4 regions of the Neorhizobium sp. S3-V5DH genome follow, and region 1 is predicted to be linked to each of the others. Evidence: riboswitches for the same ligand, from Rfam matches in the RefSeq annotation. Region 1 holds a riboswitch; each other region holds the start of a gene.

Region 1 (7,375 bases):
GCCATTTCCGGCTGGATATCGCCGATGGGCAGAAGATCGTTGCGGCGCTGCGCGGAAATGTTTCCGGGCTGTGCCAGCCGACCTATGTCCTGGATATTCCGGGCGGTCATGGCAAGGCGATGATCGGCAAAAGTGCGGTACGCACGGAAGGCGGCTGCTATTCGGTCAGCGATTTCCGCGGCGAGGAGCACAGATATCCTCCGAAGTGACGCGCGCTCGCCTTCACGCGACAGCTCCTGCCCGTGTTTTGGAGAGCCCACACGAATGCGGAACCTCATTTGATTTTGTATGTGTGGCTCCGCATTCGCGTGGCCTTCGGCGTTCTTTCGGGGTGTCCTGCCCCTACAGGTGATCATCTCGCCTCGCTGCGTGGCTTCATTTGCGGTCTCCTTTCGGGAAACCTTGCCACTTGCACGGCTATACCGAACCGGACATGGCTGCCCGGGGGAGGCTTGATAGGAAGCGATCGGGTTGATGGCCCGCTCTCCTCCATGGCTTTCACCTCTTCCACCTTTCCCGCACGTTACGGGTCCAATGGAAGCGCCGGCTCCCGCCTGCCCGCGAACGTCTCGCGAAACACTCCGGCGACGGAAGCGGGAGGATTGTAGGCATGGATGCGGAGGGTGGGGATGATGACGCGGTCAAGTCATTGGAGATGCTGAGCGGCGGCGATGAATTGTCCCCGGGACAAACATGGAAAGGCAGCATTGTGGGGCGTGCCCCGCCATACCCCCTCTGTCCTGCCGGACATCTCCCCCTCAAGGGGGGAGATCGGCTGGAAGCGAGGCCCTAACCCAGTCAAAGCCTTGAGATTGCCGCAAGATTGCTGAATTCTGCTCCCCGCCGGCTTCCTGCCCTTCACGATTGGAAAGGGATCGCTGAGCATGCCTCCTTCGATCTCCCCCTTGAGGGGGAGATGCCCGGCAGGGCAGAGGAGGGTGAACCGGCCTCGACGTGAACTGGCCCAACGTCGAAGGGCATGGGATCATGCTCACTCCTTCCCCACCGGCATGTAGAGATCGCCGCCGTCGCGGTATTTGGCGGCCATGGCTTCCAGTCCCTCCTTCTGCGCCTCAGCCCGGATATCATGCGAAATCCGCATCGAGCAGAACTTCGGGCCGCACATGGAGCAGAAATGCGCCACCTTGTGCGCTTCCTTCGGCAAGGTCTCGTCATGGAAGGAGCGCGCCGTTTCCGGATCGAGCGACAGGTTGAACTGGTCCTCCCACCGGAACTCGAAACGGGCGCGGGAAAGCGCGTCGTCGCGAACCCGGGCTGCCGGATGGCCCTTGGCGAGATCGGCCGCATGCGCGGCGATCTTGTAGGTGATGACGCCGACCTTGACGTCGTTGCGGTCCGGCAGGCCGAGATGTTCCTTCGGCGTCACGTAGCAGAGCATCGCCGTGCCGAACCAGCCGATCATCGCTGCCCCGATCCCTGAGGTGATGTGGTCGTAGCCGGGAGCGATATCGGTCGTCAGCGGCCCGAGCGTGTAGAACGGCGCCTCGCCGCAAACCTTGAGCTGCTTGTCCATGTTTTCCTTGATCTTGTGCATCGGCACATGACCGGGGCCTTCGATCATCACCTGGCAATCCTTCGCCCAGGCGATCTTGGTGAGTTCGCCGAGCGTCTCCAGCTCCGCAAACTGCGCCGCGTCGTTGGCATCAGCGATCGAGCCGGGACGCAGGCCATCGCCGAGCGAGAAGGACACGTCATAGGCCCGGCAGATATCGCAGATTTCCTCGAAATGCTCGTAGAGGAAGCTCTCCTTGTGGTGATGCAGACACCACTTTGCCATGATCGAGCCGCCGCGCGAGACGATGCCGGTGACGCGATTGACGGTGAGCGGGATGTAGGGAAGCCTGACGCCCGCGTGGATGGTGAAATAATCGACGCCCTGTTCAGCCTGCTCGATCAACGTGTCGCGATAGACCTCCCAGGTCAGGTCTTCGGCGATGCCGTTCACCTTTTCGAGCGCCTGGTAGAGCGGCACCGTGCCGATCGGCACCGGCGAATTGCGAATGATCCATTCGCGGATATTGTGGATGTTCCGGCCGGTGGACAGGTCCATGACCGTATCCGCACCCCAGCGGATCGACCAGACCATCTTTTCGACCTCCTCCGCCATGGAGGAAGTGACGGCGGAGTTACCGATATTGGCGTTGATCTTCACCAGGAAATTCCGGCCGATGATCATCGGCTCGCTTTCGGGGTGGTTGATGTTGGAGGGGATTATCGCCCGTCCTTCCGCGACTTCGCGGCGAACGAATTCAGGGGTCACGAAATCCGGAATATGCGCTCCGAAGCTCTCGCCGTCACGGATGAGAGCTTCCTTGGCCGCCTGCCGGCCGAGATTTTCGCGGATGGCGATGAACTCCATTTCCGCCGTGACGATGCCGGCGCGCGCATAGGCAAGCTGGGTAACGGCCCTGCCGTCTTTCGCCTTCAGGGGCGTGTTGCGGACCGGGAATTCCGGCGTCAGGCGATCGCCGGTGACAAACCCGTTGTCCTCCGGTTTCACGACGCGGCCTTCATAGGATTCGACATCGCCGCGCGCCCTGATCCAGCTTTCGCGCAGCCGCGGCAGGCCGGCTTCGATCGAGACCGCATGGGCCGGATCGGTGTAGGGGCCGGAGGAATCGTAGACGGTGACCGGCGGCTCGCCGGAGGTCGGATGCAGCGCGATCTCACGCATCGGCACCCGGATATCCGCGTGGACGACACCGGATTTGAAAACTTTGGTGGAGGCGGGAAGCGGACCGGTCGTGACGACAGGCGTAAGCTTTGGTGTGGCGATATTCATGGGTGAGGCTCCAAGGTTTGCCGTTTGGAGACCCAGTTCCAGTGTTGGAATGATGGAAAAACGCCTGAGCCGATGGACGGGAATCCCGCCTGAAAGCCGTGAGCGCTCGCACCGTCCCTACGCCAGTATGAACTGGATCAGGTTCAACGGGTCACTGCGCCTCGGCGGCAAAGCCGTCCGACCAGCAGTATCTCAGCCCCTTGCCGGGACCCCCCTGGTGAATGCGAGCATCAAAAACCTGCCGAGCGCCCGTGTCAAGCCAAAGCTGGCCATGCGGATATCTCGGATTTTAGCGAATCCCGCAGCCCTAACTTCACGACGTTTCTTACCGGAATTTTATGCTTTCCGACGTAGACAGTGTTCCCGGCGATGAACGCAAATTCCAGTCATTGGAGATGTCGAGATGAACGAGACTATTCGCGAACTGCTGGCACGGGTCGGCGGGCTTCCGGTTGCAGTGACCGAACTTGAAGATGCGGCCGATCTTTATGCGGCCGGGCTTTCCTCCTTTGCCTCCGTGCAGCTGATGCTGGCCATCGAAGAGGCTTTCGACATCGAGTTTCCCGACAGCCTCCTGAATCGCAAGTCCTTTGCCAGCATCTCGGCAATCGAGCAGACGGTCGCCCAGATCGTGAAAGCCCGTGAGGCTGCGTGATGAGCCTCCCAGCCTTTGCCGCCGACATGACGCTCGGCGCACGTGCCCGCCGAGTGGCGGAGGTCGCGGCCGAAAATGCCGACCGCGTCGACCGGGAAGCCCGTTTTCCGCAGGAAGCGGTCGATGCCATGAGGGCCGAACGCCTGCTCGGCATTCAGGTCCCCATATCGCTTGGCGGCGAGGGGGCTTCGACACAGGAGATCGCGGAGGTCTGCTCCATCCTGGGACAGGCATGCGCGGCAAGCGCCATGGTCTTCGCCATGCACCAGATCAAGGTGTCAAGCCTGGTCGAGCACGGCGGCGACAGCGAGTGGCATAGGGATTTCATGCGCGAGCTTTGCGCCCGTCAGCTTCTTGTCGCCTCCGCGACAACGGAAGGCGGCATCGGTGGCAATCTGCGCAATTCCATCTGCGCCATCGAGATCGACGGAAACATCTGCCGCCTGACGAAGGACGCGACCGTCATTTCTTACGGCGTTCATGCGGATGTCATCATGGTGACCTCCCGCGCCCACGCCGACGCGGCTCCGGGCGACCAGGTCATGACCGTTTTCAGGAAGAACCAGTATACGCTGGAAAAGACGGTGGACTGGGATACGCTCGGCATGCGGGGCACCTGCTCTGACGGCTTTATCTTCAAAGGCGAGGCGCCGGTCACGCAGATCTTCCCGAAACCGTTTGCCGAAATCGCGGCGCAGAGCATGCTTGCCTCGTCGCACCTCCTCTGGAGCGCGGTATGGTATGGCATCGCAGCCGATGCGGTATTGCGTGCGCAGGCCTTCGTGCGCGCCGCCGCTCGCAAGGCGAATGGCACCACGCCGCCCGGCGCGTTGAGACTCGCGGAAACATCCAACCTGCTGCAGCTCCTGAAGTCGAACATTCTTTCGGGCCTGAAGGCCTACGAGGACGCCAAGGCTGAGCCGGACCAGCTTTCCTCGATGGCGTTTTCGATCGCCATGAACAACGTCAAGCTCGCCTCGTCGGAGACGATCCTGACCATCATCAACCAGGCGATGATCATCTGCGGCATCATGGGTTACAAGAACGGCACGCCTTATAGCCTCGGCCGGCATCTGCGCGATGCCCATTCGGCCCAGCTGATGATTTCCAACGACCGCATTCTGGGCAACACGTCGACCATGCTGCTCGTACAGAAACCGGACACCAGCCTTCTCGGCTGACGCCCACCCGTCAATGATTGCCCGTCAAATGAATTGAATGAGGTGAAGCCATGGATATGCAAGTTTCCTTTCTCGACCGCCTGTTCGACGCAGGCCTTCTGATCGACACCGGCGTCGACGGGCTTTATGGCCGCAGCGGCCGGTTCGAAGATGTGATTACGGCCTTCGAGCGGCTGATCGACAGGATAGGCGGGGCCGACGGCGCGGAAGCCATGCGCTTTCCGCCCGGCATGAACCGCGCCTTCTTCGAGCAGAGCGGCTACATGAAGAGCTTTCCGCAGCTCGCCGGCACCGTGCATTCCTTCTGCGGCAACGAGCTCGACCACATGAGCCTGTTGAAATGCATGGAAGTGGGCGAGGAAGACTGGACGAAGGGTCAGGAAGCGACCGATATCGTGCTGACGCCGGCCGCCTGCTATCCGCTCTACCCGACCGTTGCCCGGCGCGGCAACCTGCCGAAGTCCGGCGCTCTCTATGATCTGCAGAGCTACTGCTTCCGCCACGAGCCCTCCAAGGACCCGGCCCGCCAGCAGCTGTTCCGCATGCGTGAATATGTCTGCATGGGCACGGAACAACACGTCACCGATTTCCGCCAGCGCTGGATGGATCGCGGCGTCGAGATGATGAAGTCGGTCGGCCTCGAGGTGACGATCGACATCGCCAACGACCCCTTCTTCGGCCGCGCCGGCAAGATGCTGGTCAACAACCAGCGCGACCAGAACCTCAAGTTCGAGCTCCTGATTCCGATCACCTCGGTTGCCAAGCCGACCGCCTGCATGAGCTTCAACTATCATCAGGATAGTTTCGGTTTGAAATGGGGCCTGAACCTGGAAGACGGCAGCGTCGCACACACGGCCTGCGTCGGTTTCGGGCTGGAGCGGATCGCACTCGCTCTCTTCCACACCCACGGTCTCGACGTGAAAGAGTGGCCGGAATCCGTCCGCGCCACCCTGTGGGGCTAAGGCCATGGCTGGAGTTCTAGCCGGTCTTGATCCGGCCAGCTACAGGCCGCATGCGCTACATTCGGCGGAGCGCATCTGGCCGGAGACCAATTGTTATGTGGACCTCTGGATCGAGGTGCTTTCGGCGCAGGGCCTTCCGCCGGAAGCCATGCTGGGTTTCACATTGACCCAGGATTTTGAGGGCGACCAGTTCACCTTTTTCAAGGTGCCGCTGGAGGATCTCGAAGCGCTTTACGGCATCCGCGTCACGGAACTGGCGATCTTCGACAGGCCGGAGCGGCATGTGCTCGAGCAAATCGGCCGCGGCCGGTTGACGCTGCTGGAGCTCGACAGCTACTTCCTGCCGGATACGCGCGGAGTGACCTATCGCCAGGAGCATGGCAAGACGACGGTGGCGGTAAACCGGCTCGACCTGGAGAAGCGCGAGCTGGACTACTTTCACAACGGCGGCTTCTTCCATTTGTCCAGTGAAGATTTCGACGGCCTATTCCAGACGAATGCGGCCCCGGAGGCGCTGCCCTTCCTGCCGTACACCGAATTTGCAAAGTTTCCGGCGACCTATCCGGCTGCCAGAGACATGCGGGAGACGGCGTGGAAACTCTTGCGGCACCATTTCGCCAGACGGCCGGAGCAAAATCCGATCCGGGCTTTCGCCGAGGTCTTCCCGACCCAGGTCGAGCGCCTGGCCGAACGCGATTTCGGCTTCTTCCACAAATATGCCTTCAACACGCTGAGGCAGGTGGGGGCCAATTTCGAACTTCTGGCTAGCCATCTCGACTGGCTGAATAGCAAGGGTTTTGCGCAGGCGGAAAAACATGCGCTGAGAATTGCTGAAGTCGCCAAGTCTACGCAATTCCAGCTTGCCCGCGCCGTCACCCGCAAGAAATTTGACCCGCTGGCAACGGCGCTCGATCCGGCCGTCGAAGCCTGGGATCTGCTGGCGGCAGAACTGGCCATGACATTGGCCCAGACCCGCGAGGCCGCGTGAGCGCACTTTCGCTGATCGGCACTGAGACCAGTCTTCTTTCGGAGGGCTGGTCATTGCTTTTGAGCGAGCGCGACGCCTATTCGCTGCCAAGTCATCTGCCGCCTGCCCTCGACGATATTCCGGCGGCCGTGCCGGGCACGGCTGCGGCCGCTCTGGAAGCCGCCGGCCGCTTCGACCGCGATGAACCGGAGCCTCTGATCGAGAAAGATGCCTGGTATCGCCGCTCGCTTGCCGGCGAGGCACCCGGTACCGCAATCCTTCGCTTTGACGGCCTCGCCACGGTGGGGGAGGTTTATCTCGGTGATCGGCTGGTCCTCTCGTTTGACAGCATGTTCGAAAGTCACGACGTGCCGGTAGAGCTGACCGGCGGCGAGACCCTGTCGATTTGTTGTCGCGCGCTGAAACCGCATCTGGACAAAACCGGACCGCGTGCCCGCTGGCGCCCAAGGCTCATGAACAATCAGGGCCTCCGGCTGGTTCGCACCACCTCGCTGGGCTTCATGCCCGGCTGGTGCCCCGAAATCCATGCCGTCGGTCCATGGCGACCGGTGTCGCTGGTGAGGCCGGGCGAAGACTGCCTTACCGACCTTTCGATCGCCACGGACTTCGTCAGCCACGAGGGCGGCATCCTCAGGGTCGCCTTTTCCTATGAGGGCCCGGCACGCGATCTCCGTCTGATCTGTAATGGCCAAGAGGCCGAGTTTTCGCTCGCCGACGAAAGATATTCAGCCGAACTTCGTCTGCCTGACGCAAAACCCTGGTGGCCGCATACCCATGGTGAGCCTG
Region 2 (7,375 bases), on a different contig from region 1:
ATCCGTGCCCCCGCCCATGGCGATGCCGACGTCCGCCGCCGCCAAGGCCGGCGCATCGTTGATACCATCACCCACCTTGCCAACTGTAAAACCCTTGCGTTTCAATTCCGCAATGATCCGCTGCTTGTCCTCAGGCATCAGCTCGGCATGCACCTCGAGGCCGAGATCCTTGCCGATCGCGCTCGCGGTACGGGCGTTATCGCCTGTCAACATGACCGTCCGGACGCCGGCATTCGTCAGCGCTTTCAAGCCCTCTTTCGCGTCGGGCCGCGGTTCGTCGCGCATGGCGATCGCGCCGGCCAGCACCCCGGCCGCGATCAACACGGATACGGTCTTACCCTCATCATTAAGGCCGGCGATCTGCCGCCGATGCGCCATGGACAGCGAAACCCGATCGGCCGCTGCTTTCGGCGAACCCAGGAAGGCCTCCTGGCCCTCGACGACCGCCGTTATACCCTCGCCGCCAAGCGCCCTCGCATCGCTCGCGGCAGGAATGTCTACTTCATCGTCCGCAGCCTTGGCGAGAATGGCCATCGCCAGCGGATGACTGGACCCGGTTTCGAGCGCGGCAGCGATGCGAAGCACCTCATCGGCATTACGCCCGAAGGCAATCACATCGGTTACCCGAGGCTTACCGGCGGTCAACGTGCCGGTTTTGTCCAGCGCGATGGCTGTGACCTTGCCCACCATTTCGAGGACCGCACCGCCTTTCATCAACAGACCGCGCCTGGCACCGGAGGACAGTGACGCAGCAATTGCAGCAGGCGTTGAGATGACCAACGCACAAGGGCAGCCGATCAGAAGAATGGCAAGCCCTTTGTAGATCCAACCTTCCCAGGCTTCACCAGTGATAAGTGGCGGCAACACTGCGACCAGCGCTGCGACGACCACGACGGCTGGCGTATAATAGCGCGAAAAGCGGTCGATGAAGCGTTCGGTCGGTGCCTTGCTTTCCTGCGCTTCCTCGACCAGGCGCACAATCCGGGCGATGGTATTGTCGGCGGAAGCCGCTGTCACTTGCACCCGCAGGGCCGCGTCTCCATTCACCGTGCCGGCGAAAACCGCATCGCCGACAGTCTTTACGACCGATATGCTCTCGCCCGTCACCGGCGCTTCATTGATTGCGCTTTCGCCGGCGACAATGATGCCGTCCGCAGAGATGCGGTCGCCTGGCCGCACCAGGATGATCGATCCGATCCCAAGATCTTCTGCCGGTACTTCTCGTGTCTTGCCGTTTATTTCCAGCAGCGCGGTCTTCGGCACCAGTGCCGTCAGGCTTTGAATACTCTGGCGCGCTTTGCCGGCGGCGACACCTTCCAGAAGCTCCCCGACGAGGAATAGGAAGACCACCGCCGCCGCCTCCTCCGACGCATCGATGACCACGGCACCAAGGGCAGCGATGGTCATCAGCATCTCGATCGAAAACGGCGTACCCGCCAAGGCCGCCATGACGGCGCGGCGGGCGATCGGCACCAAGCCGACGAGCATGGCGGCTACGAAGATATAGGTGTCGTAGGCCGGAACCAGGTGCCCGACCCCATAAGCTGCTGCCAGTGCAATACCTGCCAGTATCGTCAGCCGTCCTTTGGCGCTCTTCCACCACAATCCGTCCATGCGATCGTGCTCATGCAATCCTGCAAGATCTTTCGTCTCGGGGAGACCATGGTCGTGACCTTCATGATCAAGGCCGTGATCCGGCAGCTCTGCTGGTCGAGGCGACTTCTGCCCAAGAGCGCGCAGCGAGTAACCAAGCCCGGTAACCTTCGTTTCGATCACTGGCAGGTCGCACGTTCCATCATGGCTGACCATCATCGTGCCTGCAGCAACAGAAACGGAAACATCCTGGACGCCGGGAATGCGTCGAACTGCTGTGTCGATCTTTGCCGCGCAACTTGCGCAATCCATTCCGCCGATCTTGTAACGAGCCTGATTCTTTGCTGTCATCTTTCTCTCCGCCTGGGATCGGGTACCATAACTACAACCTCTAGCGACTAGAGCTACAAGTAGTTTTTTTGACAAAAATCGCTGGCGCCCATGGCGGCATATGCGCTAGTCCTTGCCTCAGACAGGGGCGTCCGGGTTGCCGGGCTGAGAAGTACCCTTTGAACCTGAACCAGATCATGCTGGCGGAGGGAGTCGCCTGGGCTTTTTCTGATGAAATGCCCTGCGCCCCTCCACCTGAAAAGGCGAGGACGCAGATGACAGACACTCCAGGCCAGATTCTATCGGCAATGCGCCAAAAGAACCCCCTTGTGCAGAACATCACCAATTTCGTGGCGATGAACATCGCGGCCAATGTGATGCTCGCCGCCGGCGCCTCGCCAGCCATGGTGCATGCGAAGGAGGAAGCAGGAGATTTCGCTCGCATCGCTGCGGCGTTGACGATCAACATCGGAACGCTTTCGCCTTACTTCCTTTCCGGCATGAAGGAAGCGGCAAAAGCTGCCAGCGAGGAGGGCAAGCCCTGGATCCTCGATCCGGTCGCCCATTTCGCGACCCCCTACCGCAGCGCTGCCGTTACAGAACTCCTGGCGCTGAAGCCCACAGTCATTCGCGGCAACGCCTCGGAGATCATGGCACTTACAGGAGCGCAATCTCGCGGTCAGGGCGTCGACAGCGGCGACAAAACCGAAAAGGCCGAAGACGCCGCCGTTGCGCTTGCTCGTGATCACGCCTGCGTCGTAGCCGTTACCGGCGAAATGGACTTCGTTACCAACGGTTCTCGCTCCGTCCATATCCTCGGCGGATCTGATCTTATGCCTCGTGTTACGGCACTTGGTTGCTCTCTGACCGCTCTGGTTGGTGCCTTTGTCGCAGTCCGTCCGGATAGGCCGTTCGACGCGACGGTGGCCGCCCTCGCGATGTTCGCGGTCGCGGGGGAGGAAGCAGCACTCACTGCTAATGGCCCCGGTTCTTTCTCTCCCCTTTTTCTTGACCGGTTGGCATCGCTTTCGCCAGAGACGCTGGATGCCAAAGCGAAGCTCGTAGCAGCATGAAAGCCTTCGATCTATCCGTCTATCTCGTCCTCGATCCCGAGTTATGCCAAGGCCTCGGCATGGCGCAGACCGCTCGGCTCGCCGTGGAAGGTGGTGCGACCATGGTTCAATTGCGTGACAAAAACGCCAGCACCGCAAGGATGATCGAGACCGGTCAGGCGTTGAAAGCGGCACTCGCAGGCAGCGGCATACCTTTGATCGTCAATGACGATGTCGAAGCCGCGATCGCCATCGGCGCCGAGGGAGTGCATGTGGGACAGAGCGACATGGGGGCATCGATGGCGCGCCGCCGCGTCGGAGAGGGTATGATCGTCGGCGTGTCGGTCGAAACCGAGGAGCTTGCGCAGGGCGTCGATCCATCTCTCGTCGACTACGTCGGAATAGGCCCGGTCTTCGCCACTCCCACCAAACCGGATCACAAGCAGCCGATCGGCTTCGATGGATTGGCGCGTATCGTGGCGGCCGCATCGGTGCCAGCGGTCGCCATCGGCGGCCTCAGGGCGGAACACGCCGGCAAGGCGCTGGCGGCAGGTGCCCACGGGATCGCCGTAGTCTCCGCCATTTGCGGCCAGCCGGACCCGAAGGAAGCCGCACGAAGAATAACTGACGAGGTCAGAAAGGCGCGCCTATGATCCGCAATGTTTTATCCATCGCAGGCTCCGATCCCTCCGGCGGCGCGGGAATTCAGGCGGACCTGAAGACGTTTTCGGCGCGGGGCACCTTTGGAATGGCAGTCCTTACTGCCTTGACGGCGCAAAACACGGTGGGGGTAACAGGAGTGCATCTCGTACCGCCTGCTTTCGTGGCCGGGCAGATCCACGCCATTTTTGCCGACATCCGGGTCGATGCGGTCAAGATCGGCATGATTGCCAATGCGGAAATCGCCGAAGTCGTTGCGGATGCCCTCCGTCCCTATAATGACAATCTGCCGATCGTGCTCGATCCTGTCATGGTCGCCAAAGGGGGGGCGTCACTTCTGGCTTCCGATGCGATAGAGATCCTGATCCGTCGGCTAATACCCATGTCCACGCTGGTCACGCCCAACCTGCCGGAAGCCGCGGCTCTTCTAGGTGAAGCGATGGCGGTAGACCGCGCGGGAATGGCCGGCCAGGCCGAGAGACTACTCCGGCTGGGGCCGAAGGCGGCGCTGATCAAGGGTGGCCATCTTGAAAGGGCTGAAAGCCCCGACGTCCTGGCGGAATCCACCGGTCTTCACTGGTTTGAGGGTACGCGGGTCTCCACGCAAAACACCCATGGCACAGGTTGCACCTTGTCCAGTGCGATCGCCGCCGAACTTGCCAAAGGCGCTCCGCTTGCCGAATCCGTTGCGATCGCCAAGGACTATCTTGCAGGCGCCATAGCTGCAGCCGGCACACTGAGTGTCGGCAACGGCCACGGGCCTGTCCAGCACTTCCACGCGCTATGGGCGAGTGAACAACAGCCGAGCTGACCTGGGCGGGAAGGTTGCCTGCCTCCCCTCACGAAAGGCGCTCCATCTCGATGAGATAAACGACGCTGCTCTGCTCGGCGGTCAAATGGACATGCACATCCGGGGCTATCCAGCAAAGGACGTCTTGTCCTTCTGCCGCAAGCTCGATTCCATCCGCTCGAACCATGCAGGTGCCCGTAAAAACAATCGCGGAAAGTGCCTTGGCGGTATTGAAGACAAGGGGTCCCTCGAAGGCACATCGCTGCACGTGATGCCATGCGTAGCCGCGAAGCGTCATGACGTTGAGGTCGGTAATCGGGCCGCCCAGACATCTGGCGGAGACGCTACTATCGCCGGAGAATGGAAAAGGGCCGCACAATGCCCGCATTTCCGGCTGCAGGACGCCGTCCACAGTTAGCTGCATGCCGTCGCCGGCAAGGACCGCGATGGTCCGGTCAATGCCGGGAAAGGGCGAGAAATCACTCTCGCCCTCTACTGTCGCGAGGCTGACGCGCCAGAGAAACCGGCCATCTGGATTGCCCGGCAAGGGTTCGGACGCCACCTCCCGAGTGACGCCCTTGCCATTTTTCCAGGGCATGGCCCTATGCTTGTCTGCCTTGAGGAGACGCATCTCGGTCCTCAATTGCCGAGGATGCCCGGCAGCCGCAAGCCCTTTTCCTTAGCGCATTCGAGCGCGATTTCGTAACCCGCATCGGCATGGCGCATGACGCCGGTGGCCGGATCGTTCCACAGAACTCGCTCCAGACGCTTGGCAGCGTCATCGGAGCCGTCTGCGCAGATGACAACGCCCGAATGCTGCGAGAAACCCATGCCGACACCGCCCCCATGGTGCAGTGAGACCCATGTCGCGCCAGAGGCGCAGTTGAGCAGGGCATTGAGAAGCGGCCAGTCGGATACTGCATCCGATCCGTCCTTCATGGCTTCCGTCTCGCGGTTGGGTGAAGCGACGGAACCACTGTCCAAATGATCGCGGCCGATGACGACAGGTGCTTTCAATTCGCCACTCTTGACCATTTCGTTAAAGGCCAGCGCCAGACGGTGACGATCGCCCAGGCCCACCCAGCATATCCGGGCCGGCAGGCCCTGGAAGGCGATGCGCTCGCGGGCCATGTCCAGCCAGTTATGCAGGTGCTTGTTGTCCGGCAGCAGTTCCTTCACCTTGGCATCGGTTTTGTAGATGTCCTCCGGATCGCCGGAAAGTGCCGCCCAACGGAAGGGGCCGATACCACGGCAAAACAGCGGACGGATATAGGCAGGCACGAAGCCCGGGAAAGCGAAGGCGTTCTCAAGCCCCTCTTCCTTGGCAACCTGGCGGATATTGTTACCGTAATCGAGCGTGGGAACGCCCATATTCCAAAAATCGACCATGGCGGCGACATGGATTTTCATCGAAGCCCGGGCGGCGGCTTCAACCGTCTTCGGATCGCTTTCCTGCTTCGCCCGCCATTCGGCGACCGTCCAGCCGATCGGCAGATAGCCGTGAACCGGGTCATGGGCCGAGGTTTGATCGGTCACGATGTCGGGCTTTACACCACGGCGAACCAGTTCGGGAAATATCTCGGCAGCATTGCCGATGAGACCGACAGACTTGGCTTCACCCGCTTTCGTCCACTGGTCGATAAGTGCCAGAGCTTCATCCAAGGTATGGGCCTTCGCATCGACATAGCGGGTGCGCAGGCGGAAGTCGACGCGTGTCTCGTCGCATTCGACGGCGAGGCAGCAGGCACCGGCCATGACGGCCGCAAGCGGCTGGGCGCCTCCCATGCCCCCGAGACCGCCGGTCAGTATCCACTTGCCCTTCAGGTTGCCGCCATAGTGCTGGCGGCCGGCTTCCACGAAAGTCTCGTAGGTTCCCTGCACGATGCCCTGCGTGCCGATATAGATCCAGGAACCGGCCGTCATCTGGCCGTACATGGCCAAACCTTTGCGGTCGAGTTCGTTGAAATGGTCCCAGGTGGCCCAATGCGGGACAAGATTGGAATTGGCGATTAGGACACGCGGTGCGTCCTTGTGCGTCCGAAACACACCAACCGGCTTACCCGACTGCACGATAAGGGTCTCCTCTTCGGTCAGCGTTTTCAGTGTCGCGACGATGCGATCGAAATCCTCCCAGGTGCGGGCGGCACGGCCGATGCCGCCATAAACCACCAGTTCATGCGGACGTTCGGCAACGTCCGGATCGAGGTTATTCATCAGCATGCGCAGCGGGGCTTCGGTCATCCAGCTCTTGGCGTTCAACTCCGGGCCTTGCGGTGCACGGACTTCGCGGATGTTGTGGCGTGGGTTGCTCATCTCAATTTCCCTCGGTCTTCAATTGATCCGCAACGGTTTCGATGCGTGTCAGGATCTCTTTCAGGTGGAAGCGCAGCTCCTCGGCCTTCGTCTCGTCATAGGCGAAGGGTGGTTCTTCAGCGGCCAGATGCGAAATCTGCGAAAGCTCCATCTGGATTGCATGGACGCCCGTTTCCGGCCGCCCGTAGTGACGGGTCGTCCAACCACCCTTAAAGCGGCCGTTGAGGATCGCCGTGTAGCCTCTGGCTGAGCGAGCCACTTCGATAGCTGCCGCCTCGATACGAGGATCGCAGGTACGCCCCATATCCGTACCGATGTTGAAATCGGGCAGTCGTCCTTCAAACAGGAACGGAATGAGCGAACGGATGGAGTGGCAATCATAGAGCACCGCGACACCATTGATCGTCTTGACCCGTTCAATCTCGGCAAGAAGGGCTGCGTGATATGGGGCATGAAAGTGTTGCAGCCGATAGGTGGTATCGGCTTCAGTCGGTTCTTCGCCTGGCTTCCAGATCGGCTTTCCGTCAAAGTCCGTCTCGGGGATCAGACCGGTGGTATTCTGGCCGGGGTAAAGGCTCGCGCCGGTGGGATCGCGGTTGGCGTCGATGACATAACGATGGAAGGTCGCCCGCACGGT
Region 3 (7,375 bases), on a different contig from region 1:
GGCGGGCTATTCGGAAATGATCTTCAGCTTCTGGCCTGGCGACAGAGTGGCGCCGGCCGATAGCGCGTTGATCAGCTTAAAAAGATCGAGTTTCCGGTCGGTTCCCATCATGCGGGCGGCGAGAGAAGCCACCGTGTCGCCTTGAGCGGCAGTCACGATCCGGACCCGCAGAGGTTTCAATGTTGCGGTCTCCTCCGGCGTCATTCGCCTGAACGTGCTGCGCAGCAGATCGGCCGTGGTCTGCAGTGAAGCGCTGTTCTTCGGCACCGCGGTGAGAAAGCGAAATATCTGCTCGCCCACCCGGACGACCGTAACGTCAAAGTCCCAGCGGTCGGCTGAAGCGCGAGCGGTTGCCGCGGGCAATCCATTGACCTGGATTTCCCGCACCGTCTCGGGCTGCAGCCCCGCCACCCAACCGCTCGTCAGGTAATTGGTCAGGCTGTTGTTATCGCCGGCGGCGACCCCATCGAACCGGATTGCCGTTTCACCCGGCCCGGTCGCCAGTACCGCTTCCACTTTGTTGTCGATACGGAAGTCGGGTGGCACGTCGAAACGGATGCCGAGCCCACCATGCAGGAAGGTCTGGCCGCGCACATAACCTTCCTGTGGGCTGTCCCCGTAGAGAAGGCCGTCGATGCCGGCGAGATAATAGTCGCGGCCCTTGTCGCCGACTGTGCCCTCCTGGCCGAAATTGCGCGCATGGCGGCGCGCAAGATCGACACGCTGCGTGGAATTGGGATGACTTGACAGAAAGTCCAGGCTTTGGTCGCTGTCAGGGTCGACGGATGAATACCTGGCATAAGCTGCCATGGAATCCAGAAAACGCGCCGCCGCATAGGGGTCATATCCTGCCTCGCCTAGCATTCGCACGCCAATCACGTCAGCCTGCAGCTCCTGCTGGCGGGAAAATGCTGCAAGCCTGAGCTTGCCGCGGGCAAGCGCCTGCTTGCCGGCAAGATCGCTCGAAAGGACCTCGGCGACAACGCGGCTGGCGATCACTTCCGCCTCCTCGCGCCGTTGCCGTTCGATACCGTGGTTAGCGGTCACATGCCCCATTTCGTGGGAGAGGACCGCTGCGACTTCCGAAGCGTCATTTGCCAGGGCGAGAAGCCCGCGGGTCACATAGAGATAGCCGCCGGGCAGCGCGAAGGCGTTGATCGCCGGCGAATTCAGGATAGTGATGCGGAAAGACTGGTTGGGATTTTCCGAGACAGCGGTCAGGGCGCCGGCTATCCGGGCGACCAGCCGTTCGGTCTTGGCATCGCGATATTCTCCGCCATAGCTCGCGACGATGCGGGGATGCTCCCGCGCTCCCATTTGCGCTCGGGGATCGTTCTTCTGGACTTCATCGACGATCTGCGGCGAGTCGGAAGGAGAGACGTTCGGAGTATAGGCCTGCTCGAAGATGGACTGACAGCCGGCCAGCAGGGTTCCCCCGAGCAGCAAGGCGCCCGCAGTCCGAAAGCCCAGCATGAAGCGAGCCCTTGGCAAGACCATCGAACCAGCCGTATCGCGCCTCATCGTCCTCGTTTCACGCACCGTCATTTCCAAGGTCTGCCATCCGGCTTTAGGATGGCTCTCTCGAACCAAAGCGAGTTTGTTCTCCATGTTCGCTTAGCGATTTTCGCACCACATGCACAGACATTATTGAGATATGTCTTATCGGCGTGTTTGCAAAGAAAATCCCCACAGCCAGTTCGCGATGCCATTGCGCCACGTCCAAATTGTGGCGGCAAATGTAACGGAGCTTTTGCAAGAGTCTCCGGGCGTGATCGGTCAAAAAGGTCGATAGACACTCCTTCAAGAGAGCCGGGAGCGATCAGCTCGAAAGAAATTCGAGGAGTGACGGGATGTCGCGACGGCCCAGAAATTCCTCTGCCGGTGCCTCCAGCGTGATCTGTCCCTGCTCAATAAATAGGGCGTGATCGGCCAAGCGGTTCAGTTCTTTCGGATCATGGGTGACGATCAGCACGGTATTGCCCGTCTCCCGATGCAGGTCGAGCAGAAGGCCCGCCATCGAGATGCGAAGACCCGGATCGAGCGCAGCAAACGGTTCGTCCATCAGCAGTACGGGCTTGTTGCGCACCAAGGCGCGCGCAAAGGCGGCTCTCTGTCTCTCGCCCCCGGAAAGCGTGCCTGGCATGCGTTTTTCGTATCCGCCTAACCCCACACGTTCCAACGCCTGCGAAATTGCCTTTCGGTGTTCGGGCGAAAGGGTCAGCGAAGGACTGATGCCGAGACCGATATTGGTGAAGAGGTTCAAATGAGCGAAAAGATTGTGGTCCTGGAAAACCAGCGAAACCGGTCGTTCGGACGGATGTTTTTCCGTCACGTCCTCTCCAGCGACGAAGACGCGGCCCATGTCGGGAACTTCGAAACCCGCAATGATATTGAGAAAAGTGGATTTGCCCGACCCTGATGGCCCAGTAATGGCTGTCACCGCGCCGGAGGGAAGAGCGCAATCAAACCGGAAATCCGTGGTGCCGAGCCTCAATTCGACATTCTCCAGCTTGATGCCGTCAGCCATTCTCCGCCCCTCTCCGGCCGGTCGTTCCCAATATGGTCAGCAGCAGGCAAATGATGCCCAGCATAAGCGCCAGGCCATCGGCGTCATTGGTCCGGTAGCTGGATAGCCGGCTGTAAACGAGCCAGGGCAACGTGACGAGATCGTTGGAACCGAATAAAGCCACGGCCCCGAGATCACCGAGCGACAGTGCCATGGCGAAGGAAAGTGCCGTCGCCAGGGGCTTTAAAAGCACAGGGAGGTCGATATGCCAAAGCCGCGAAGGACCGGAGAGGCCGAGACTTGCGGAAAGCCTGGCTGTCCGCTGACGATGGGTCTCGATGGCCGGCTCCAGCACCCGCATCACAAAAGGCAGCGCCATCAGCATGTTGATCACCGCGACCAGCAGAGGGGCAAAGCGACCAACATCCCCAAGGGGTCGTAGCACCAGGAACCAACCGGTGCCGAGGACGACCGGCGGCACCAGCAAAACAAGCGAGGACGTGCCCGCAAGCATTGCAGCGAAGCCCCGAGCGCTCGCCGCGGGCTTTTTCATGTCTGCCACCGCTTCCCTTCCTGCGATTATGGCGAGCGCGGTCACAATCGTCAGCATTCCGGCACTCAAAGCGATGGAGAAGCTCGTCCAGGCGGCGGTAAGAAAGGCGGCGCTCGATGCGAGGTTCCAGAGATTTGCTCTAAGCCCGGCGGCAAGGATCGAAGCCAGTGGCATGATCAGGAATACCGTGGCAGCAAGTATGGCAAATGAATCCCAAAGACGTACAGACAACGCCTGACCGTCGAAGCGGCGGCTTGTACGGCCCGAGGCTGCACCCGGGTCATCCGGCGTCGGCAATAATGCCATGCCGAGCAGAATAACGCCTGTTATGACGATTTGCAGCAGCGCCAGGGCGACCGCCCGCGGCGGGTCGAAATCGAAACGCAGCGATTGGTAGATCGCCACTTCGAGCGTGGTCGCTGCCGGTCCGCCGCCCAGCAGCAGCACCAGCGTAAAGCTCGTGGCACACAGCATGAAGACGAGCGCGCCGATGCCTGGGATGACGTTTTTAACGGCGGGCCATTCCACAAACCGGAAGACCGAGAGCGGTTTCATGCCGAGGCTTGCGGATAGAAGCCAGTATTCCGCCGGCTGGCGCTCCAGTGCCGCGAGCAACAGCCTCGTGGCGAGCGGCAGGTTGAAGAAGACATGTGCGAGCAGGATTCCGGAAAGACCGTAGATGCTGATGGGCTGGTCTAGGCCGAGCGTCAACAGCAGGCCGTTGATCAGGCCCTGACGCCCCCATATACCGATCAACCCTAGCGCGCCGATCAAAACCGGCAGCCCCATCGGCAGCGCCAGGAGGCGGACGATCCAGGTTCGGCAGGGAAAGTCGGGCCGGCGGGCAAGAGCGAGTGCCACGGGAAGTGCAAGCCCTACGGAAAGCAATGTCGACAGCATCGCCTGCCAAAGCGTAAAGCGCAGGATTCGCCATGTGTAGGCCGTAAAGAGCCGGGATTGGGCGCCGTCGGCATCCCAGGAAAGCAATGCAACAACGGCAATGGCGACGAAGAGGGCGATAGAGGCGAAGCTCATAAGACCCCAGGCGATGCCCCTTCTTCGCTCTCCCCGCGTCAGCAACATGATCTTCTTAATTCATGCTCATGGCAGTCAGCCACTCGTCTATCCAGGCTTGGCGGTTCCTGGCGACCTCGTCCGATCCCATGAGGAAGGTCTTCTGCGGCTGGACCAGCTTGTTAAAGGCGTCCGGCAGAGCGCCGGATATCTTCGCGGCGGGCATCATCCAATTGGTGGTGGGAATGATATCCTGGAAGGCAGGCGAGACCATGAACTTCAGGAACTCTTTCGCCAGTTCTTTTTCCGAAGCGCCCTTCAGGATGCCGGCCACCTCGATCTGGATGTAGTGGCCTTCGGCAAAGGACGCTGCTTGATAACGTTCGGTCTTTTCCTCGACCATGTGATAGGCGGGAGAGGTCGTGTATGAAAACACCATCGGGACTTCGCCTTTGGTGAACAAGCCGTAGGCTTCGGACCAGCCGGGCGCTACCGTCAGAATGCGGTTCTTGAGCTTTGCCCAGGCCTCCGGGGCCTTATCGCCATAGACAGACTTTACCCAGAGGAGGAGGCCGAGACCAGGTGTCGAGGTGCGAGGGTCTTCAATCGCAATCTTCTGCGATGGGTCTCCATCAACAAGCTCCCGAAGGCTTTTCGGCGGGTTCTTCATCGCCTCCGTATCGTAGACGACTGCGAAGTGGCCATAGTCATAGGGGACGAAGGTGTCATCGCTGTAGCTGCCAGGTACTTTGACCGCCGCAAGATCAAGGCCATGCGCGTCGAAAAGCCCCGTAACCTTGGCTTCGGAAACGAGATTGGTGTCGAGACCAAGTGCGAGATCCGCATCAGTATCCTGGCCTTCCAGCTTGAGGCGTGTGAGCAGCGCCACGCCATCCGCCACGCCGACAAATTTCACATTGCAGGCACACGTCTTCTCGAAAGCCTCCTTGACCTTGGGGCCAGGGCCCCAGTCGGAAAGGAAGCTCTCGTAGGTATAGACGGTCAGCGTTTTGTCTTGAGCGTGCGCGACAGTGTAAAGGGACAGCGCCGCCGCGGCCGCGAACATCGACAGAATGATATTGCGCATCAGCGCCTCCTCTTCAAAAGTTTGGGGAATAGGCGCTGGCAACAAGCCGTCTAATCCCTCCGCCGGTGCTAACCGGATCAGGTTCCGCGGGTTGGCAATGCCTCTCAGCCACATGAAATCGTGTGGCACCCCGTTAGAGCGGAGAAAGATTTAACGGTAGGAAGTTCCGCTGGCAAGGGGCCGGTTCAGGCCCGCCCTTGCCGAAAAACCTTGAGTTCACGCGGCACTTTCGCGGAACGGCCGAGGCGGTTTGCCACAGCATAGTCAATCGACTGCTCGACCACATGGGGGAGCACCGGTTTTGTCAGAACACCCAGAGGCCCCCTCACACCGTCAACGTCTTCCGGATTCCCGGTCATATAAATGACGGTGACCCCGTAACGTTCAGCGAGCATGCGACCGATATCCGGCCCGGTCCGCCCATCAGCGAGATTGACGTCGACAATGGCGATATCCGCCTCCGGTGCCAATTCGAGAGCATTCCGGCGGCCATGCGCAAATCCTGCGACCTCCAGTCCCATATGTTCAACCGTTTCGGCAATGTCGAGGGCGATCAGGAACTCGTCTTCGACAATCAGTACGCGTTGACTTGGCGCCTCGCGGGCCAGCCGACCACTCTCAACATTTGTCAGCATGAATGTCCCCAATTCGGTTCTCACTATGCCGGCACGTGAGGTGCGTCCCGGCGCTGATTGCCTTTCGAACGCCAGAGGAGGGAGATTGTTCCGGGCCGGTACATGCTTTTCTTGCCTAACTATTTGTTAAGCATAACAAATTATTAAATTATCCCTCGAGCTCCTCCCGGAGCATTTCGAGCTCCAGCCATTCCTCTTCCATCTTTGTCAGGTTTTCCCGAAGTTTTTCCATTTCAGCTGCGAGCTTGTTGAAAGCGGCAGGGTCTTTGGTGAAGAGAGCAGGATCTGCCATCTTCTTCTCCCGTGCGGCGATATCCGCTTCAGTCTTCGCCATCTCCTTCGGCAGATTTTCGAGCGCGAATTTCTGCTTGTAGGAAAGCTTGCCTTTGCCCTTCGGCGCTTCTACGGAAGCGTTCAATTCGGCCTTCGGCTTTTCAGCCTTTTCGGCCCTGCGCCTTTCCTCCAAAGCGCCTTTGCGCTGTGCCAGCATGTCGGTGTAGCCGCCTGCATATTCGATCCAGCGCCCATCCGGTGCGTCGGGATTGGCCGGCGCGATGGTCGAGGTCACAGTGCGATCCAGGAAATCGCGGTCGTGGCTGACGAGGATGACGGTACCGTTGTAGCTTGCCACGATCTCCTGGAGCAGGTCGAGCGTCTCGATATCGAGATCATTGGTCGGTTCGTCAAGGATCAGCAGGTTCGATGGCTTTGCCATGATACGGGCGAGTATCAGGCGGGCGCGTTCTCCGCCGGACAGGTTCTTGATCGGTGTCCTGATTTGCTCCGGCTGAAACAAGAAATCTTTCATGTAACCGGCGACGTGGCGCTGTTCCCCATTGACGAGCAGGGTTTCGCCACGGCCGTCCGTCAGATAGTGGGACAGCGTCTCTTCAGGGTCCAGGTCCTCGCGTTTCTGGTCGACTGTCGCAATTTCCAGATTGGTACCGAACTTCACGGTTCCGCTATCGGGTGAAAGTTGGCCGGTCAACATCTTCAGAAGTGTCGTCTTTCCAGCACCGTTCGGGCCGACCAGGCCGATCCGATCGCCCCGATGCACGCGGATCGAGAACGGTGCTACGATAGGCCGATCATAAGCTTTGGTAATGTTCTCGGCCTCGATCACCAATTTGCCGGACTCCCGGCCCTCGGTGATTTTTGCCTGCACGGTACCTTGCGGGCCTTTGTGACCGCGATAATTCGAACGCATGGTCTGCAATTCGCCGAGCCGGCGCATATTGCGCTTGCGGCGCGCTGTCACGCCGTAGCGCAGCCAGTGCTCCTCGCGTTCGATGGCTTTTCCGAGCTTGTGCTGCTCCAGTTCTTCCGCTTCCAGCACTTCATCACGCCAAGCTTCGAAATGAGCAAATCCCCTGTCGAGCCGCCGGGAGGTGCCGCGGTCGAGCCAAACGGTGGCGGTTGACACCTTTTCCAGGAACCGCCGGTCGTGGGAGATCAGAACCAGCGCGCTTCTCGTCTTGCGCAGCTCCTCTTCAAGCCATTCGATCGTTGGCAAGTCGAGATGGTTGGTCGGCTCGTCCAGCATCAGGATATCCGGTTCCGGCGCCATGACGCGCGCAAGC
Region 4 (7,375 bases), on a different contig from region 1:
GTCAAAAGGCTACGAGCGGGAGCGGTCTCGGGCTGGCGATCGCGCTAACCGTCGCCCGCGCCAGCGGCGGGTCGATGCAGGTGAGGAACAGGTCGGACCGCAGAGGCCTTGTCGTCTCGCTCCGCCTGCCTTTGGCAACTGAAAGCCAGTTGAAAGCTTGAGGCGGATATATGGCGAGCTTCGCAGATAGGAGGTCTGCGTTCGTCATCTGGAGGATCATCTATGACAATTGCATCTCGCGCCGCGCTCGCCGCCGCTATTTCTATCACAGCCGTTTCCGTTGCCCCGACTTTCGCGCAAGCAGAGCCGAAGAATCCAGAATGCATCGCACCAGCGCAGCCGGGCGGAGGTTTCGACATCACCTGCAAGCTCGCCCAGGCGACGCTTCAGCAGTCGGGCGCGATCAAGTCCCCGATGCGCGTCTCGTACATGCCGGGCGGCATTGGCGCGGTTGCCTACAACGCGATCGTCGGACAGCGCCGTGCCGAACCAAATGTCGTCGTGGCATTCTCCGCCGGATCGCTCCTGAACCTCGCCCAGGGCAAGTTCGGGGCATATTCTGAAAAAGACGTTCGCTGGGTCGCCAGCGTCGGCACCGACTACGGCGCTGTCGTCGTCCAGGACAGCAGCGAATACAAGTCGCTGACGGACCTGATGGCCGCCATCAAAAAAGACCCGAAGTCTGTCATCATCGGAGCCGGTGGCACGATAGGCAGCCAGGACTGGATGAAGGCCGCGATGGCAGCGCGTGCGGCAGGCATCGACTACAAAGCCATGCGCTTTGTGGCGTTCGAGGGCGGCGGGGATTGCGCAACCGCACTTCAGGGCGGACACGTCCATGTCTGCATGAACGACGTGGGTGACAGCCAGGCAGCAATTGATGGTGGCGCGCCGCTGAGGCTTCTTGCGATCTTCTCGGAGCAGAGGCTCCCAGGCAAGCTGTCCCAGGTGCCGACGGCCACCGAACAGGGATTTGACATCAAGTGGCCCATCGTCCGCGGGTTCTATGTCGGACCTGAAGTCAGCGACGCGGACTACAAGTGGTGGGCTGATGCTTTCGCCAAGACGATGCAGTCTCCCGACTACGCCGCGGAACTTCAGAAGCGCAACCTCTTCCCGCTTCCCATGACGGGCGAGGAGACGAAGGCGTTCGTGGAAAAACAGGTGGCGTCATACAAGAAGCTCGCCGCTGACTTCGGTCTCGCCACGACCAAATAAGGCCTCACATCATGAAAACCGACCGCCTCCTGGGAGCGACCGCAATCGCGGTCGCAGCAATGATGCTCGTGTTCGGATACGCGCTTCAAGCACCCTTCGCCTACGAACCTGTTGGGCCCCGAGCGTTTCCGCTCATAGCTGCAGGCATGATCGCGCTGTGCGGCGTCATCTTGGTGCTGAGGCCCGGAGAACCGTCCTCCGAATCAGCGGGGCCTATCGGAGCGCTCGCAGCTTTATGTGGCTGTCTCGTTGGCTATGCGCTGCTCTTCCAGCCGCTCGGCTTCGTAATCGCGACGACAATCTTCATGGTCCCGATCGCGATGATCTTCGGCGCTAAGTGGTGGCAGGGTGCGGTAACGGGTGTCGTGCTCGCGGTCTCTTCCTACCTGCTCTTCGACCGAGTTCTGGAGGTCGTTCTTCCGGTGGGTCCATTCGGAGGGATCGTCTGATGGATTCGTTCAACTACCTGTTACACGGATTCGGAGTCGCTCTTGCTCCGACAAACCTGCTCCTGGCTGCGCTTGGAGCCGTCGTCGGGACGATGGTCGGTGTCTTACCGGGTCTTGGGCCCATCAACGCCGTTGCCATGCTGGTTCCAGTCGTGTTCGCGCTGGGACTGCCGCCGGAAGGCTCGCTGATCCTGATGGCGGCCATCTATATCGGCTCCGAATACGGCGGTCGCATCAGCGCCATCCTGCTGAACGTGCCGGGCGAAGCGTCTGCAGTGATGACCGCTCTGGAAGGCTATCCGCTCGCACGCCAAGGGAAAGCAGGGATTGCCCTCTCCCTGTCCGCCTGGACCTCGTTCGTCGGGTCGGCCATTGCGACCTTGGGGATTGTCCTTGCGGCCCCGGTTTTGGCGAAATGGGCCTTGGCATTCGGACCCGTGGAGTATGTCGCGCTCATGGTCTTCGCCTTCGCGTGTCTTACGGGCCTTCTCACGGACCAGCCCGTGAAGGCGATGCTCGCGATCGGGCTCGGGCTCGCGATCTCCACGATCGGCATCGATGCGAACTCGGGTGTCTACCGCTACACGTTTGGCTCGCCGAATCTGGTGGACGGCGTTCAGTTCGCCACTGTCGTGATCGGCCTCTTCGCGATCAGCGAGTTGCTGATCATGCTGGACGCCAAGCATGGTGGAGCAGCCGTCCGCATCGAGCAGTTCGGGCGCTCGCTATTCAACCGTCAGGAGATGCGCTTCACGAACATGGCGACGCTGCGTGGCTCGATAATCGGGTTCTTCGTCGGCATTCTTCCGGGCGCGGGTGGGACCGTGGCTTCTGCGCTCGCCTACACCACCGAGAAACGTGTTGTCGAAAAGAGCGATCCGGAAGGGAGCCGTTTCGGAGAGGGAGATGTGCGCGGGCTCGCTTCGGTCGAGGCGGCAAACAACAGCGCTTCCAACTCCAACTTCATCCCGATGCTGACGCTGGGCATTCCAAGCTCCGGGACGACGGCGATCATGCTGGGCGTCCTGACGCTCTACAACCTGACACCCGGTCCCGCGCTCTTCCGCTCGCAGCCTGATCTGGTCTGGGGTCTCATCGCCTCGCTGTTCATTGGCAACTTCATCCTTTTGGCGATCAACATCCCGCTTGTCGGCGTGTTCGCCAGGATGCTGTCCGTCCCGGCTTGGGTCCTGGTGCCGTTCATTGTCGTCGTGAGCGCGATCGGGGTCTACTCGGGCAAATCGACGACATTCGATCTCGTCCTCATGGTCGGCCTTGGTGTCGGCGGTTACCTCCTGCGCCGTCTCGGCGTGCCCATGGCACCGCTCATCCTCGGCCTCGTGCTCGGTAAGATACTGGAGCAGAGCCTGAGGCGAGCGCTATCGCTCTCTGCCGGAGATGTGGCCATCCTATGGTCGAGCCCGATCTCGATTACGCTGTGGATCATGGCTGCCGCCGTCCTCATTATCCCCCTCCTTCTTCCGCGCTTCGCGAAGTGGCGGCACAAGACAGCACTGCAGGTGGATTGACCGCAATGAATTATCTTCTTCCTAACCCAAATGACGAAAATCCGGCGGGTGACAGGCTTCGCCTTCTCTTGCGCAAGCCGGAGATCGTCAGGATGCCGGGGGCGCATAATGGCCTTGCAGCGCTCCAGGCCAAGGCCGCGGGCTTCGAGGCGCTGTACCTGTCCGGGGCAGCGATGAGCGCTTCGATGGGGCTGCCCGATCTCGGAATCCTGACGCTCGAAGACGTCTTGTTCTTCACCCGGCAGATCGTTGGGGCCTCGGGTCTTCCATTGCTGGTCGATGGAGACACGGGCTTTGGCGAAGTCTTGAATGTCATGAACACGGTACGGCGTCTTGAAGAAGTCGGTGCTGCCGCGATCCAGATCGAGGATCAGGTGCTGCCGAAGAAGTGCGGTCACCTGAACGACAAGAAGCTCGCGACCCCCGAAGACATGGCAGCCAAGGTTGCCGCCGCAGCGAGGGCTCGTCGTTCTCTTGTCATCGTGGCACGTACGGACGCTGTCGCAGACGAAGGGATAGAACGGGCAATCGACCGCGCCCGTCTGTACGTCAAGGCTGGCGCGGATGCCATCTTCCCGGAGGCTCTGATCACCGAAGCCATGTTCGCCGAGTTCGCAGCCGCCATGGGAGGCGTCCCTCTCCTGGCGAACATGACGGAGTTCGGTCGCTCTCCTCCCATGACGGCCGGCGCGCTCCAGGACCTCGGCTACAAGATGGTGATCTGGCCGGTATCGTCACTTCGGGTCGCCAACAGGGCGCAGCAGGACCTCTACGGGGAGCTTGCCCAGCATGGCGCCACGACAGATTTGGTGGCCAGGATGCAGACACGGGCCGAACTATACGACCTGATTGACCTCGCGAGCTATGAATCGCTCGACGCCAGTATTGTCGCAAGCGCTGTACCCCAGGCGGAATCGCGACAGGAGTAGAAGCCCATGGGTGGCATTAAGACCAGTGACTGCGAGATGATCCCTGACCTGATACGTCGAGTTCTTCCTCCTTCAACACGAGGAACTGGTCACGGATGGCTGCCGCTCTGGTCGCCTGCGGTACCACCGACCGATCGCCAATGCCGCCGGGCGGCAACGCGCCTTCACCTCGGCGGTAGATGCCGTCTCGCGCGCTTCCTGGAAGCGGACATCGCTCACGGCGTCGTCACGTCGCGTGTGCCGAGATCGGTGCGGCCGCCCGGTAGCATCCAGCACGCCTTGTCTAGTGGATCGGCGCTGGACGAGAAATATTGCGCCGTCTTTCGTCGCGAACGACCGCACTGGCTGCAAGAATGCGTTGTGAACTAGACATCTTCATCCTCGTTCGGATTGGCTGGCAGCATGGGATGACTTCACCGCTGTTATCGTGGAATCGTGTTTATCGGTAAGTGCGGCGAATGTCGCAGCCAGCAGCCCAATCGTCGTCGAAAGAAGAATGATGCAGAAGAGCCCATAGGTCGCGTCGTTTTCTGTCAGCATCGCCCCCGTGATCGATGAAAGGGCCGCACCGCCGCCAACCGTCATGGCACCGGCCAATCCGGCGGCGCTTCCGGCGAGATCCGGACGCACCGAGAGCATCCCGGCATTGGCACTCGGCATGGTCAGGCCGTTGCCGATGCCGATCAGGATGCAGGGGCCGAATAGCGCAATGGCATTCCTGAAGCCTGCCAGAAACAGGGCCAAGCCGATTATAGGGCACGCGCACGCTACGACGCGCCCCATAATCATCATGGTGGTCAACGGCACGCGTCCGGCATATCGCCCCGACAGGAAGCTGCCGAAGATATAGCCCAGGGTTGTGACGCCCATGAAGATACCGAGCGTTCCGGCCTGTAGGTCATATGCCGATGTTGCCGCCAATGGAGCGCCGGCAAGGAAGGCATAGAACGCTCCAACCGAGAACGACATGCACAATCCGTAGGCCCAGAAGCGCGGCGCGCGGAACAAGGCCGGATAGGTTCGGAACTGCTGAGCAATCGTGTCCGAGCGCGCTTTGTTGGTTTCGCTCAGACCGAACCAGCACAAGAGGAACATCACTGCCCCGGCGAGGGCGAGACACCAGAAAATCGCCCGCCAGCCAAGGGCCTGATCTAAAGCCCCGCCGAATGCCGGGGCGAACATCGGCGCGATCGCCCAGATCATTGCCGTATAGCCGATCCTGCTCGCCGTCCGCTCCTTTCCGACGGTATCCCTGATGACCGCCATAGCGACCGGGTAGCAGGAGGTAATTGTAGCCTGAAGCATACGGAAGGCGAGGAATATCCAAATATCAGGCGATAGGGCACAGCCGATTGATCCAAGCGTGAAAGCAGCAAGGTTCGCCAGAATGATCGGTCGCCGTCCGAACCGATCCGACAGCGGACCCATGACCATTTCCACCGCAACGGCGACCACCGCATAGCCTGCCAACGACAAGCTAGCGAAAGCATAGCTTATATGAAAATCCCCGGCGATATTCGCCAGCGAAGGCAGGAACACGTTCAGCGGTATGACCGAAAGAGCGCACAATAGGATGATTGTCGAGAACCTTGGAGGGGAGCGCATCATGTCTCAGCCCTCTCCAAGCCGCTCCGCCGCGGAGAAATCGAGGGTGAGGGCAAGATCTTGATCGTGCTGCCTCTAGGGGTATTCGTTCCGAGCTTTGGTTTCGTCAGTGTCATTACGGCCTCGTCTAAGAGGCCGGCTGAGGATAGGTGTCGGACCCGTCCCTTCGCCGGCATGATCCGGATCAGGTTCAAAGGGTCACTGCGCTGCGTTGGCCAGCAGTATCTCAGCCCTTTGGCAGGGCACCCCTCGGTGTAGACGATGATAGAGCGAAAATCGCAAGCAAGCACGCTTTTTGAGGGGTACGGACAGTTACCACCTAAAACCTCACCTGGAAATTCACCCACCCCCTGGCAAGCATTCTCGCAGTGTCAACCCCGACTTTGTCTCACAAGCTGGATTTTAAACGCGTTTCTTCGGCAGCCGATGACCTCAAGGGCTCAAGCCCAACGTTAACTGCGATAAGCAACATGTCCGCTTTTCCTACTGACAATGCGCCAAGCTGACAGTCTGAATAGCGCCTTTATTTCCGCCGTTCAGACCACCGTTGCAGCTTCCCGAAAGCTGACGGTCTGCCAAGTCGGCACCAAGGCTTCCAATGGGGTGGTAGCGGTTACTCCGCGGTCAGCCCGTTTCCCAACGATAATCGCCGGGTTGATGTCAATGCGAGCATCCAAATATCATGCAAGTACTCCTAGGCTATCCGCCGGCGTGGTCGTTGCCGCCGTGCGCCGCCATGAACATGGCGACGGCCGATCGGCAGTAGGATTCGATCTCCTTGTCGTCCTCTGCTCGCGCCTGATCGAAGCGTGCAATAATTAGGAGATCGGACCCTTTGAAAAGCGCAGCGAACAAGCGGGCGGACCGGAGAGGATCGGGCACGTTTAGAACCGCCTTGTCGTGCAATTGACGCAACAGAACCTCGATTTGGGCGATGATATGGGCGGGGCCGGCGTCGTAATGCAGCTTACCCAACGACTTTTGATTCGTCGTGTCGGCCATGACCATGGCTTCGACATTGCGGACGTCCGGGCGCAACAGCGTGCGAAGCAGGGACGATCCCACCGCCATGAGCTGATCTTCGGCCGAACCGTCGACGCCTTCAAAAAGGACCTGCGGGATTAACTGATGGCACCGGGCCGCAAACGCCGCGCCAAACAGGGCCTCTTTGCTCTCGAAGTGACGATAGATGCTGAGTTTGGATATCTTCGCCCGCTGAGCGACCTTGTCCAATGTCGTCGCTTGAAAACCCAATTCCGCAAAAAGTTCGCTCGCGGCGTCGAGTATGGTTTGACCAAGCGCCTCGTTAGCGGGCCGGCCGCGCCGGCCTCGACTATTTTCGGTCATGTCAATTCCAGTCCTTGACAGTATCTTTATTCTCGAATTACGATACCACTTAGTTTCAGAAATATGCAAGCCAAAGAATGAATCGAAAAACATGAGGGTGCCATGCAACGACGAACACTGCTGAAGCTGGCCGCGCTGTCCACCGTCGGCCTTCCGCACGCCCAAGCCATCGCGGGTTCGAACGCAACATCCTCTACCCACAATACGGAGCCCACTACCATGGATAACGTCATCATCATCGGCGGCAGCTTTGCCGGTCTCGCCGCCGCCCTGCAACTCGGCCGTGCCCGCCGTAAGG

The links. Region 1 has a riboswitch for thiamine pyrophosphate ahead of thiC (phosphomethylpyrimidine synthase ThiC). Riboswitches for the same ligand answer to the same signal wherever they lie in the genome.
Region 2: linked by a shared signal. The riboswitch ahead of thiM (hydroxyethylthiazole kinase) and the one ahead of thiC (phosphomethylpyrimidine synthase ThiC) in region 1 are both predicted to bind thiamine pyrophosphate.
Region 3: linked by a shared signal. The riboswitch ahead of thiB (thiamine ABC transporter substrate binding subunit) and the one ahead of thiC (phosphomethylpyrimidine synthase ThiC) in region 1 are both predicted to bind thiamine pyrophosphate.
Region 4: linked by a shared signal. The riboswitch ahead of EDE09_RS15650 (multidrug effflux MFS transporter) and the one ahead of thiC (phosphomethylpyrimidine synthase ThiC) in region 1 are both predicted to bind thiamine pyrophosphate.

Annotation. Positions count from the first base shown of each region.
Region 1 is NZ_SMCL01000008.1:189,861-197,235, reverse strand. It holds gene EDE09_RS14430 (lysine-2,3-aminomutase-like protein) at 1-209, shown strand, start outside; gene thiC (phosphomethylpyrimidine synthase ThiC) at 992-2,803, opposite strand; TPP riboswitch at 2,900-3,029, opposite strand; gene EDE09_RS14415 (acyl carrier protein) at 3,207-3,458, shown strand; gene EDE09_RS14410 (acyl-CoA dehydrogenase family protein) at 3,458-4,639, shown strand; gene EDE09_RS14405 (amino acid--[acyl-carrier-protein] ligase) at 4,690-5,601, shown strand; gene EDE09_RS14400 (DUF1839 family protein) at 5,606-6,589, shown strand; gene EDE09_RS14395 (glycoside hydrolase family 2 protein) at 6,586-7,375, shown strand, end outside.
Region 2 is NZ_SMCL01000020.1:74,480-81,854, reverse strand. It holds gene EDE09_RS22130 (heavy metal translocating P-type ATPase) at 1-1,944, opposite strand, end outside; TPP riboswitch at 2,058-2,152, shown strand; gene thiM (hydroxyethylthiazole kinase) at 2,199-2,996, shown strand; gene thiE (thiamine phosphate synthase) at 2,993-3,628, shown strand; gene thiD (bifunctional hydroxymethylpyrimidine kinase/phosphomethylpyrimidine kinase) at 3,625-4,446, shown strand; gene EDE09_RS22110 (HutD family protein) at 4,475-5,056, opposite strand; gene hutU (urocanate hydratase) at 5,065-6,738, opposite strand; gene hutG (N-formylglutamate deformylase) at 6,740-7,375, opposite strand, start outside.
Region 3 is NZ_SMCL01000009.1:180,259-187,633, forward strand. It holds gene EDE09_RS15130 (M48 family metalloprotease) at 7-1,473, opposite strand; gene EDE09_RS15135 (ATP-binding cassette domain-containing protein) at 1,820-2,527, opposite strand; gene thiP (thiamine/thiamine pyrophosphate ABC transporter permease ThiP) at 2,520-4,142, opposite strand; gene thiB (thiamine ABC transporter substrate binding subunit) at 4,150-5,160, opposite strand; TPP riboswitch at 5,198-5,303, opposite strand; gene EDE09_RS15150 (response regulator) at 5,346-5,795, opposite strand; gene EDE09_RS15155 (ABC-F family ATP-binding cassette domain-containing protein) at 5,944-7,375, opposite strand, start outside.
Region 4 is NZ_SMCL01000010.1:98,633-106,007, reverse strand. It holds gene EDE09_RS15675 (sensor histidine kinase) at 1-161, shown strand, start outside; gene EDE09_RS15670 (tripartite tricarboxylate transporter substrate-binding protein) at 223-1,218, shown strand; gene EDE09_RS15665 (tripartite tricarboxylate transporter TctB family protein) at 1,230-1,667, shown strand; gene EDE09_RS15660 (tripartite tricarboxylate transporter permease) at 1,667-3,196, shown strand; gene prpB (methylisocitrate lyase) at 3,202-4,125, shown strand; gene EDE09_RS15650 (multidrug effflux MFS transporter) at 4,501-5,733, opposite strand; TPP riboswitch at 5,875-5,990, opposite strand; gene EDE09_RS15645 (TetR/AcrR family transcriptional regulator) at 6,430-7,077, opposite strand; gene EDE09_RS15640 (NAD(P)/FAD-dependent oxidoreductase) at 7,297-7,375, shown strand, end outside.